Regions from separate parts of the Mesorhizobium sp. P160187 genome, predicted to be linked through region 4. Evidence: predicted binding sites of a transcription regulator. Region 4 holds the regulator's gene; each other region holds the start of a gene.

Region 1 (2,948 bases), 460 kb from region 4:
TGGCGATTGATCTCGACGAAGCGGACGTTGAGCTGAACCTGCTGCGAGGACGAGATGTTGACCGAATTGATCACTTCCTCATTGCCGGAGAAGCGGCTGGCGATCTTGCTTGCCTTCTCGGCGGCGACCGCGTCATCGGCCTCGCCCGACAGCACGACGCGGCCATTGGCCGAGCCGACCTTGATCTTGGCGTCCGGCACGCTGGCGCGAATGGTGCTGGCCAGCTGGTCGGTGTCCAGCGTCACCTCGATGTCTACGGTGCCGACCAGCTGCTTGTTCTCGTCGAACAGCGCGATGCCGGTGGTGCCGAGATTGTTGCCCAGCACATAGAAGGATTTGTCGGTCAGCGGATTGACGTTGGCGATCTCCGGATCGCCGATGACGATCTGGTAGAAGGCGGCATTGGTCATGACCGTCTTCGGCTTGCCCTTGGCCACCTTGATCGACGCATTCGTTGTCGACGAGACATGGACTATATCGTTGTCGGCCTTCGCTGGCGCGCTGAGGCCGAGCATTACGGCCGCGGCAAGGCAAGCCCCCACCGCAAGCGCCCGCATTGGGCGCAGCCCTTTCGTCGTCTGAAATGCATGAAGTCCCGACATCTGTCCCGTCCTTCGCCCGGTCCCCACCGGCAGTTATTGCTGGTCCCGCGCAGGAACCTGGTATTCTTCGACCTGCGTGCCGCGCGTCACGATGATCGTCTTGAATTTCGGCTTCTCAGGCTCCTTGGTCGCGGCAGTGAACAGCGCGCCGGCAGCGGCCTGGACGCCGGAGGCGACCGATCCGCCGAAGGACGAGATGGTGGTGACGCCGTCCTTGGCGGCACCACCGTCGGCGGCCGAGCGGAGCGACAGCGACAAGGTGCCGACGGTGCGGGCAAGCGCCACTTTCTGCGCGCCTTCGGTCGTCACCTCGATGGTCACGGAATTGGCGATCTGCGGCGTGGTCTGGCGCTCGTCGGCGCCCTGTCCGACGGTCAGCACCTTGGCGTCGGAGACGACGATCTCGGAGGTAACGGTCGATCCGGCAGCGCCCTGCGCGTTCTTGGCCACTTCCTGGATTTCGCCCGCATCGCGTGTCAGCACCACGTCGACCCGGTCGCCCGGCATGACGAAGCCGCCGACGCCGGCGATCTCGTCTGTGCGGATGGTCACCGCCCGCATGCCGGGCGTCATCATGTTGGACAGCGTCGCGCGGCCGTTCGGCCCCGACAATTTGCTGATCAGCACCGGCTCGTTGATCTCGATTGGCGACAATACCACGCGGCTGCCTTCGGCGAGCAATGCATTGACTGTGGTGAACGCGCCCTGCGGCACCGAATCCTCGGACCATGGGATTTCGCTGAGCTGCGCCCGGTCAAGCTCCATGCCGTAACGCAGCGGCGCGTTGGCCACCACGATGGTCTTGAAGACGACCTTGGGGGCTGCGGGCGCCGGGATCGACGCCGTTTTCTCTTCGGCATCGGCCTTGGCCTGGCTTTTCACCCAGAAATCCGCGGCAAAGATTGAAATCGCGCCGAAGACGGCAGCGATGCCAATCATCGTTATGGCCTTGCCCCTCACAACCAACCCCTGACATTCGTGGTCTTTTGTTTTGTTGAGGCGACGCTAGGCCGCTTTGTTAAAGATTCAGGAATCGCGGCCGCCCCGCACGGACCTATTTCCGCCGGCTTGGTTATCGAAAGGTTTTAGGATAAGAAGGGTTTAATCCCCGAACGTAACAGGAACTTCCGTCGCTTGGCGCCGAAAAGCGTGGCAGTATCGACGGGTGATTCGCGGCACCGGATTCTATGGCAGGCATGGACGACAACAACGATCTTTTCGGCAATCTGGAAAAGCAGCCCCCACCGGCTCGGACACCTTCGCGCCCGGCCGACCCGCTGGTGCAGGCCACGAAGCGTCCTGCCGCGACCAAGGACGGCAGCGAGGGCTATAGCGCCGCCGACATCGAGGTGCTGGAGGGGCTGGAGCCGGTGCGGCGCCGTCCCGGCATGTATATTGGCGGCACCGACGACAAGGCGATGCACCATCTGTTCGCCGAGGTCATCGACAATTCGATGGACGAGGCGGTCGCCGGCCATGCCACCTTCATCGATGTCGAGCTGTCGGCCGACGGGTTTCTGACCGTTACCGACAATGGCCGCGGCATCCCGGTCGATCCGCATCCGAAATTCAAGAAGCCGGCGCTCGAAGTCATCATGACGACGCTGCATTCGGGCGGCAAGTTCGATAGCAAGGTCTATGAAACCTCCGGCGGTCTGCACGGTGTCGGCGTCTCGGTCGTCAATGCGCTGTCGGACCATCTCGAAGTCGAAGTCGCGCGCGGTCGCCAGCTTTACCGCCAAAGGTTCTCGCGCGGCGTTCCGGTGAGTGGGCTGGAGCAGCTCGGCGAAGTGCACAACCGGCGCGGCACCAAAATCCGCTTCCATCCCGACGAGCAGATTTTCGGCAAGGGCGCCGCCTTCGAGCCGGCACGGCTCTATCGCATGACCCGCTCGAAAGCCTATCTGTTCGGCGGCGTCGAGATCCGCTGGAGCTGCGACCCATCGCTGATCAAGGAAAAGGACCAGACGCCGGCCAAGGCGGAGTTCCATTTCCCCGGCGGCTTGAAGGACTATCTCAAGGCATCGCTCGGCGATGATTTCCAGGTGACCCGCGAAATCTTCGCCGGCAAGAGCGAGAAGCAGGGCGGCCACGGTTCGCTGGAATGGGCGGTGACCTGGTTCGGCGGTGACGGCTTCGTCAACTCCTACTGCAACACCATCCCGACCGGCGAAGGCGGCACGCATGAGGCCGGCTTTCGCAATGTGCTGACGCGCGGGCTTCGCGCCTATGCCGACTTGGTCGGCAACAAGCGCGCCTCGATCGTCACCTCCGAAGACGTCATGATCTCGGCGGCCGGCATGCTGTCGGTTTTCATCCGCGAGCCGGAATTCGTCGGCCAGACCA
Region 2 (2,948 bases), 220 kb from region 4:
TTATGGCCGAACTCTGGCCGTGCCCTACATGGCGCCGGATTCTTCCTCGAAGCCGTCGTCGCTTTCGCCGCGCTCGGGGCCGCCATTTTCAAGAAATTTCTCGGCGATCAGCCCGGCATTCTGCCGCAGCGCAAGTTCGATCTCACGCGCCGTGTCGGGATTGTCGCGCAGGAACAGTTTGGCGTTTTCGCGACCTTGGCCGAGACGCTGCGAATTGTAGGAGAACCAGGCGCCGGACTTCTCGACCACGCCGGCCTTGACGCCGAGATCGACCAGTTCGCCGGTCTTGGAGACGCCCTCGCCATACATGATGTCGAACTCGACCACCTTGAAGGGCGGCGCCAGCTTGTTCTTGACGACCTTGACGCGGGTCTGGTTGCCGACGACCTCGTCGCGGTCCTTGACCGAGCCGATGCGGCGGATGTCGAGGCGCACCGAAGCGTAGAATTTCAGCGCGTTGCCGCCGGTCGTGGTTTCGGGCGAACCGAACATGACGCCGATCTTCATGCGGATCTGGTTGATGAAGATGACCATGGTGTTGGAGCGCGAGATCGAGGCGGTCAGCTTGCGCAGCGCCTGGCTCATCAGACGCGCCTGAAGACCGGGCAGAGAATCGCCCATCTCGCCTTCGATTTCGGCGCGCGGCGTCAGCGCCGCCACCGAATCGACGACCAGCACGTCGATGGCGCCTGAACGCACCAGCGTGTCGCATATTTCTAGCGCCTGCTCGCCGGTGTCCGGCTGCGAGATCAAGAGGTTTTCCAGATCGACGCCGAGCTTGCGGGCATAGACCGGATCGAGTGCGTGCTCGGCATCGACGAAGGCGCAGATACCGCCTTTCTTCTGGGCTTCGGCAACTGTGTGCAGCGCCAGTGTCGTCTTGCCCGAGCTTTCCGGCCCGTAGATCTCGACGATGCGGCCGCGCGGCAGGCCGCCGACGCCAAGCGCGATGTCGAGGCCCAGCGATCCGGTCGGCACGGTTTCGATCTCGACGACCTGCTCGTTGGCGCCAAGCCGCATGATCGAGCCCTTGCCGAAGGCGCGCTCGATTTGCGACAGCGCCGCGTCCAGAGCCTTTGATTTGTCCACCGCTTTGTCCTCTACAAGCCGCAAAGAATTCTGAGCCATGATACATCACCCCTTGGTCGTCAATGAAGGCCGGACAATCCGTAATCCCTGCCCATTTTGTACTACTTTTGTTCTCGTTTGGCAAGAGGGGTCAAATATCTGAAAAGCAATCTTTATCCGGATTTGTTCTTTTTTTGTCTCACGCCTTCGTTTCCGGATGTATCCACCATTGGGCCAGACGCTCCGGCTGTTTCGATCGGCCGAATCGCCGGCTTGCCTGCGAAGCTCCGCCGCACAGCGTAGCGCTTGTGCGGCTCGAATAACAAAGGTCATATCGCCGGCATGGTGAAATCAGCAAAGATACTGGCGGTGGGCGGCGCCCATATTGATCGCCGCGGCCAGGTGTCGGGCACGTACGTGCCCGCGGCGTCCAACCCCGGCACGATGCGCGAGGATGTCGGCGGCGGCGTATTCAATGCGCTGCGCAGCCTGGTGCGGCGCGGCGTCTCGGCCTCGCTTTTGTCGGTGCGCGGCGGCGATGCCTCGGCCGAGACGGTTGCGCGCGCCATCGCCGACTCCGGCATTGCCGACCTGTCGGCGGTTTTCCTCGACCGCACGACGCCGAGCTACACGGCGCTGATCGATCGCGACGGTGAGCTGATCACCGGCTTTGCCGATATGGCGCTCTACGATTTGGCGTTCCCCAAGCAGATCCGCCGCTCCAAGGTGCGCGAGGTGGTCGCCGAGGCCGATGCGGTGCTCTGCGACGCCAATCTGTCATCAACGGCGCTGGAGCGGCTGGTGGGGCTCGCCGCCGGCAAGCCGGTGTTCGCCATTGCCATTTCGCCGGCCAAGGTGGTGCGGATGATACCGGTGCTGAAGGAGCTCGCGCAGGTCTTCATGAACCGGCGCGAGGCCATGGTGCTGGCCGGCGTCGATGCCAATGCCACCGAGCGCGAGACCATCGACGGACTGCGCTGCAGCGGCCTCACCAGTGGCGTGGTGACGGCGGGCGATGGCCCGGTGCTGGGATTCGACGAAGCCGGCGCCTTCTCTATCCTGCCGCCGGCGCCGAGTAAAGTCGCCGACGTCACCGGCGCCGGCGACGCGCTGGCCGGCGCCACCATCGCTGCTCTGCTGCGCGGCCTGCCCCTGCGCCGGGCATTGCGCGAGGGCGTTGCCGCCGCCACGCTGGCCATTGAAAGCGCCGACGCGGTTCCGGCCTTTACGGCCGCGACCTTCACCGAGGCACTGGCTCTTGTGCCCGACGCACAGGAAATGGCATGAGGGCGGCCAATTGCCATTGCCGGAGCGCGACGTCCAAGCGGACGCGCGGATCTCCGGATCGGAGACCATCATGACACCGCAAAGCGCCCGCCCCTTCATCGACATCCACGCGCCCGTGGCCGAGGCGCTCGCCGCTGGCCGCCCCGTCGTGGCGCTGGAAAGCACCATCATCACCCATGGCATGCCTTACCCCGACAATGGCGCCATGGCCGCCAATGTCGAAAAGATCATCCTCGACAATGGCGCGGTGCCGGCGACGATCGCCGTGGTTGCCGGCCGCATCAAGATCGGGCTGTCCGACGGCGAGCGCGAGTCGCTGGCGATGACCGGCGACGCCATGAAGCTGTCGCGCGCCGATCTCGGCTTTGCGGTGGCGCAAGGCCGCACCGGCGGCACCACGGTCGCCGCCACCATGATCGCCGCTGACATGGTCGGGATAAAGGTGTTCGCCACCGGCGGCATTGGCGGCGTCCACAAGGGCGCGGAAAAGAGCTTCGACATCTCGGCCGATCTCGACGAGTTGGCGCGCACGCCGGTCATCGTCGTCTCGGCCGGCGCCAAGGCGATCCTCGACATCGAAAAGACGCTGGAAG
Region 3 (2,948 bases), on a different contig from region 4:
GGCGCCATTGCCGAACTCGGCCGCGATCGCGCTTCGCGGCTAAATTGTTTCGTTGCCGGAACGAACGATCTGGTCAAGGAAACCGGCATTCTGGCGACGCCTGATCGGCGCTACCTCGTGCCTTGGCTGATGCAGATGGTGCTGGCGGCGCGAGCCGGCGGCATCGACATGCTCGACGGCGTCTCCAACGATTTTCGCGACCTCGACGCGTTTGCGCGCGAATGCACGGAAGCCGCCGCCATGGGCTTCGACGGCAAGACGCTGATCCACCCCGCCCAGATCGAAATCGCCAACCGCGCCTTTGCGCCCGCGCCCGAAGCCTTGGCCGAGGCGCACGCGGTGAAAGAGGCTTTCGCCTTGCCCGAAAATGCCGGCAAGGGCGTGATTGCGCTGGATGGCAGGATGGTCGAACGGCTGCACCTGGTGCAAGCCGAGAAACTGCTGGCGAAGGCCGCCGCCATCGGCGCATGATCCGCCCCGAAAAGACGAACTCACGACAGGACCTGACCCATGAGACTTTACCGCTTTTTGTCCGCCCCCGACGATTCAACCTTCTGCCACAAGGTGACCGCGGCGCTGAACAAGGGCTGGCACCTGTACGGCTCGCCGACCTACGCCTACGACAAGAAGACCAAATCGATGCGCTGCGGCCAGGCGGTGGTGAAGGATATCGACGGCCAGGAATACGGGCCGGATACGAAGCTGAGTGATTGGTAGGGAAGGCGTCAACCTCCGCGTCTTCGTCATCCTAGGGCGAAGCAAGGAGCGAAGCGACGCGACGCAGACCCTAGGATCCATGCCGTGCCGTTTGCCCTAGAGTGCAGCGGATCAGATGACGCTTGTGCCGGCGCTCGTTACTGCGGATCTGTGCTGTTCGCAGAACCGCTTGCTTTCCTGCACCGCGGCACCTGCACCGCCGTCACGGCATGGATCCCAGGGTCTTCGCGACGGAGCTTCGCTCCTGCTTCGCCCTGGGATGACAAAGGCGGGGGCTATTCCGCCGCCTCTTCGAGCTTTTCCATATCATCGTCCGACAGGCCGAAATGGTGACCGATCTCGTGGATCAGCACATGGGTGACGATGTCGCCCAGCGTCTCTTCGTTCTCGGCCCAGTAGTCGAGGATGGCGCGGCGGTAGAGGGTGATGCGGTTCGGGCCCTCGCCGGTCTGCGGGTTCCAGCGCTCGGCGATGCCGCGGCCCTCGAACAGGCCAAGCAGGTCGAACGGCGTCTCCAGCGACAGATCGTCCATGATCTCGTCGGTCGGGAATTCGGCGATCATGATGACGATCTCGCCGGTCAGCTTGCGGAAATCGTCGGGCAGATGCGCGTAAGCCTCCAGCGCCAGAAACTCCATCTCCTCGATCGAGGGCGAGAGTTCGTCGTGCCAGGTGCGGGTCTTGTAGATGCGGGCCATGCTTTGTCCTTTGATCCCGGCATATAGGCTTTCCCTCCGGACTCGGCAAATGGACGGGTCCCTGGCCAATGACTGTTTCTTTGCACCGAATGACTGCGACCAAAGCCTAAGGTTGGCTCGCTACCTTTGATCAAGGAATAAATTCCTTCTGACTCCGCTTGACTCTTTCGGCACCCTCTGGAATCTATAGGAACATAACAGGAACAATTATGAGAGAAATTGACCGTCATGGCGACATCAGCCGTGGCGCGGGAGACTGTTTTTGCCCTGCGCCGCCAGATCGCGAAGATCGAGGGAACGCTGCCCGAGCGCCTGGCCGTGCCGGCCGGCGAGCGACCTCGTGCGTGCCCTGACAGCGCTATCGGCGGTGCGCCCGAACCTAATGCCGATGTCACCATCATCCGCCGCGGGCTTGCCGTGGCTTCGCCGGATGCTTTCCTGGCCACCGGCGTCGAGCGCCTCGATGCGGCGCTGAGCGGCGGCCTGCCGAAAGCCGCCTTGAACGAAATCCATGGCCTTGAGACCCGCAATGCCGGGGCCGTCGCCGGCTTTGTGCTGTCGCTGGTCAGCCTGATCCTCAGGGGCCAGCCCTTGCCCGTGCTGTGGATCGGCACATCGGAGATTTTTCGCGAGGCCGGCTTTCCCTATGCCAGGGGATTGCAGGGCATGTTCGGTATCGCCCCGGAGCAATTGCTGTTTTCCGAGGCGCCGAAACTCACCGATGCGCTGTGGGTAGCCGAGGAGGCCGCGAAGATGACGGCGCTCGCCGCAATCATCCTCGAAATCCGTGGCAGCCCGCAGCGGCTCGACCTCACCGCGACGCGCCGGCTGCACGCGCGCGCCCAAAACGCCGGCCGGCCGGTGTTCCTGCTGCGCCAGGCCGGCGAAGCCGAGCCGACCGCCGCCCCGGTGCGCCTCATCGTGTCGGCTGCACCAGCGGCGAGCCGCCGGACGATCGCCGGGTCGCTCGCCGGCTCGATCGGCCGGCCTGCCTTCACCGTCAGCATCGGCAAGAGCCGCACCGCTCTGCCTGGACAATTCACACTGGAGTGGAACCCCGATGAACACGCATTCGAAGAAAGAAAGCCCCGCGAAAAACGGGCAGAGAATTCTGTCGCTGTGGTTCCCGCATCTGGCGGCAGAACGGATCCTGCGCCAGCGCCTGGGACGGTCGTGGCGTTCCCGGCCTTCGGATCATCTGCCGCCATCTCACCCACCGCTCGTGATCAGCCATCGCGACCGCAACGCCCAGCGCATATCGGCCCTCGACGAGCGGGCTGAGGCGCTGCATCTGAAGCCTGGCATGGGCATTGCCGATGCGCGCGCCATGCATCCCTCGATCGACGTCGTCGAGGCCGATCCGGACGCCGATCGCCGGCTGCTCGAAGGCCTCGCCGACTGGTGCGATCGCTATACGCCGCTGGTGGCGCTCGACGGTACTGATGGCCTTTATCTCGACGTCACCGGCTGCACGCATCTGTTCGGCGGCGAGCGCGCCATGCTGGACGACATCCTTGCGCGGTTTTTCCAGCA
Region 4 (2,948 bases):
GCGGCGCCGAAGGCGAGATTGCCGCGGCGCTGATTGTCGGCGTGCGCGCCGGCATCCCGGACGAGGTCAACGAAGCGATGCGGCGCACCGGCATCTACCACATCATCTCCATCTCCGGCCTGCATATGGCGCTGGTTGCCGGCACCATCATGGCGTTGCTGCGCGGCGCCTTTGCGCTGTTTCCGGATTTCTCCTCGCGCCGGCCGGTGAAGAAATATGCAGCAGTGGCAGCACTCGTCTCCATCGCCGCCTATCTCGTCATTTCAGGCATCGTGGTGGCTGCCGAGCGCAGTTTCATCATGCTGGCGGTCATGCTTGTCGCCGTGCTGTTTGATCGCGCCGCACTCACCATGCGCAATCTGGCGATCTCCGCCATGGCCGTCATCCTGGTGTCGCCGCACGAGGTGGTCGGTCCCAGCTTCCAGATGTCGTTTGCCGCCACTGCCGCCCTTGTCGGCGCCTATGCCGGCTGGGCCGATTACCGCGCCGACAAGGTGAGAACGCCACCGGCAAAGCGCTCCTTCGTCGGCTTCCTGTCGCGAAAATTCGCGCTGGCCATGGGCGGCCTCGCCATGACCTCGATCATCGCCGGCAGTGCAACCTTGCTGTTCGCCATCTGGCATTTTCAGCGTGTGTCGCCGCTCAGCCTGATCGCCAATCTGGCCGTGATGCCGATTGTATCGTTGATCGTCATGCCGTTTGCCGTGCTCAGCGCGCTGGCGATGCCGTTCGGCGCCGACGGACCGTTCCTCTATGTGATGGGCAAAGGCCTGACGGCGATGATCGCCATATCGGCCTGGATTTCCGAGCGCTCGCCGGTCGATGCCGTCGGGTTGATTTCCATCCGCTCGGTGCTGCTGGTGACGGTCGCCCTCGTCATCGCCACCATGGCCACCACCTGGCTCAGGCTGGCGGCCGTGCCTTTCGCGCTGGCCGGCCTGTTGACGGTGCCGCAGGTGCTTACGCCCGACGTGCTCATATCCGAGGATGCGCATCTGGTGGCCATGCCGATCGGTGGCGGCGAACTCGCCCTCAACCGCGAACGCTCCAACGAATTCACCACGGACAATTGGAAACGGGCGCTGCGGGCCGAAACCATTATCCCACCTGAGATTTTCGAGGCAACAGATACGCGGTTCGATCTCGATCCGCTCGATCTGCCGCCCGGCTCGCCCTTCTATTGCACCGGCGATCTCTGTATCGCCCGGCACCCTTCCGGAGCCATTGTAGCGCTTGCGAAAGACCGCAAGACGGCGCGGCCGGCCTGTGCCTTCGCGAGCCTGATCGTCATCGATGACGCCACCGCCTACAATCCGTGCCGCGACCCGCTGGTCTTGGTCGTGACGAAGAAACAACTCGCCCGCGACGGCAGCGCCGCCGTCTTCTTCGATCCACAATCGGCAGCGATAGCGCCAACGATCCACTTCGCCGTCGACAAGCCTTATCGCCCCTGGCACGAGCAGCGCCGCTTCTCACGCGAAGCCCGAGGCCTGCCGCCCTACAAGCAGCGTGAAAAGTACAAACCTAAGCCGGCTCAGTAACGCCTGATCAGCCCCACCAGCTTGCCTTGCACCTTGACCCTGTCGGGGCCGAAGATGCGGGTTTCGTAGGCCGGGTTTGCGGCTTCCAGCGCGATCGAGGCGCCCTTGCGGCGGAAGCGTTTCAGGGTCGCTTCCTCGTCGTCGACCAACGCCACCACGATCTCGCCGGGGCTGGCAGTGTCGGCATTGCGGATGATGACCGTATCGCCGTCGAAAATGCCGGCTTCGATCATCGAATCGCCCTTGACCTCGAGCGCGTAGTGTTCGCCGCCCATGATCATGTCGGGCGGCACCGAGATCGAATGGGTCTGATGCTGGATGGCGTCGATCGGCACGCCGGCGGCGATGCGTCCCATCACCGGGATTGAAATCGAGGAAACGGCATCGTCATTGCCGGCAGACATCGAACGCGACGGCGAGCCCGGCTTGATCTGGCGGCCGAGACCGCCTTGGCCCATCCCGCCTTGTCCCTGGCCGCCTTGCCCTTGGCCGGCTTGACCAAGACTGCCCTGAATGACGCTCGGTGAAAACTTCCTCGCCGCGTTGAGGCCTGGCGCGATCGAGTCGGGTAGCCGCAGCACTTCCAGCGCGCGCGCCCGGTTCGGCAGCCGGCGAATGAAACCGCGCTCCTCAAGCGCTGTGATCAGTCGGTGGATGCCGGACTTGGAGGCGAGGTCGAGCGCTTCCTTCATCTCGTCGAAGGACGGCGGGATTCCGCTCTCCTTCAGGCGTTCATGGATGAACATCAGAAGCTCATGTTGTTTGCGCGTCAGCATCGCGGCCCCCAAGGGTTCTGAAACCAGAATCAGAAAAAACAAACCCAGAACAAACACTATCTGTTCCAGTTGTGTTCCGCAACCTTTTAAAGTTTAATGAATGTGTTGACGTTTTGTTCAGCGTAACGTTCGGCACCGCGAGCGGCGCTCGTAGTCGTTGGCCGGCAACGCGGTGAAACGAAGACAAAGTGCCCTGCGTCGTCGGCTATGATCGCCGCTTCCCTTTCGGACGGGGCTGCGCAGCATCCGCGCCGGGTTCGCTCTGGGCATAGACCTGCAGCGTGTAGCCGATGTGAGCGGTCATCAGAGTTTTCGCACGTTCGACGTCGCGATCGAGGGCCGCTTCCATCAGGGCGGTATGGTGTTCGATCGCCACGGCGTCGCGCAGGGCCGCCACGGCCTTCCGGTGTCCATCCGTGCGGCCGGCGGCGGCGCGCAGCGTCGGGGCCAGACCCAGAAAGCGGTGATGGCGATGCAATTGGTCGGAAATCGTTGCATTGAAGCGCAGCAGCCAGCTGGATGTCGCGGCACTGAGCAGCGCCGCATGGAAGGCATCGTGTTTTTCGTACCACCCGTCGACCGCATCATCCGATGGATCGTCGAGAACAGACCCGCACCGTGAGAGACGATA

The links. Region 4 encodes LexA, which represses DNA repair genes until DNA is damaged. Its sites were predicted from a motif close to TGTTCNNNNTGTGTTCNG; they were not measured.
Region 1: a site for LexA is predicted at 1,711-1,728, ahead of parE (DNA topoisomerase IV subunit B). Genes of this name have one in related genera too.
Region 2: a site for LexA is predicted at 1,187-1,204, ahead of recA (recombinase RecA). Genes of this name have one in related genera too.
Region 3: a site for LexA is predicted at 1,604-1,621, ahead of AC3CCE_RS11745 (ImuA family protein). Genes of this name have one in related genera too.

What each region holds. Positions count from the first base shown of each region.
Region 1 covers NZ_JBYMDX010000004.1:742,270-745,217, forward strand. The annotation lists gene AC3CCE_RS20660 (type II and III secretion system protein family protein) at 1-557, opposite strand, end outside; gene cpaB (Flp pilus assembly protein CpaB) at 636-1,541, opposite strand; gene parE (DNA topoisomerase IV subunit B) at 1,799-2,948, shown strand, end outside.
Region 2 covers NZ_JBYMDX010000004.1:62,675-65,622, reverse strand. The annotation lists gene recA (recombinase RecA) at 25-1,128, opposite strand; gene AC3CCE_RS17240 (carbohydrate kinase family protein) at 1,411-2,355, shown strand; gene AC3CCE_RS17235 (pseudouridine-5'-phosphate glycosidase) at 2,426-2,948, shown strand, end outside.
Region 3 covers NZ_JBYMDX010000003.1:1,716,436-1,719,383, forward strand. The annotation lists gene AC3CCE_RS11730 (HpcH/HpaI aldolase/citrate lyase family protein) at 1-471, shown strand, start outside; gene AC3CCE_RS11735 (DUF1737 domain-containing protein) at 511-717, shown strand; gene AC3CCE_RS11740 (metallopeptidase family protein) at 993-1,415, opposite strand; gene AC3CCE_RS11745 (ImuA family protein) at 1,644-2,696, shown strand; gene AC3CCE_RS11750 (DUF6504 family protein) at 2,638-2,948, shown strand, end outside.
Region 4 covers NZ_JBYMDX010000004.1:284,700-287,647, forward strand. The annotation lists gene AC3CCE_RS18390 (ComEC/Rec2 family competence protein) at 1-1,541, shown strand, start outside; gene lexA (transcriptional repressor LexA) at 1,535-2,317, opposite strand; gene AC3CCE_RS18400 (GntR family transcriptional regulator) at 2,523-2,948, opposite strand, start outside.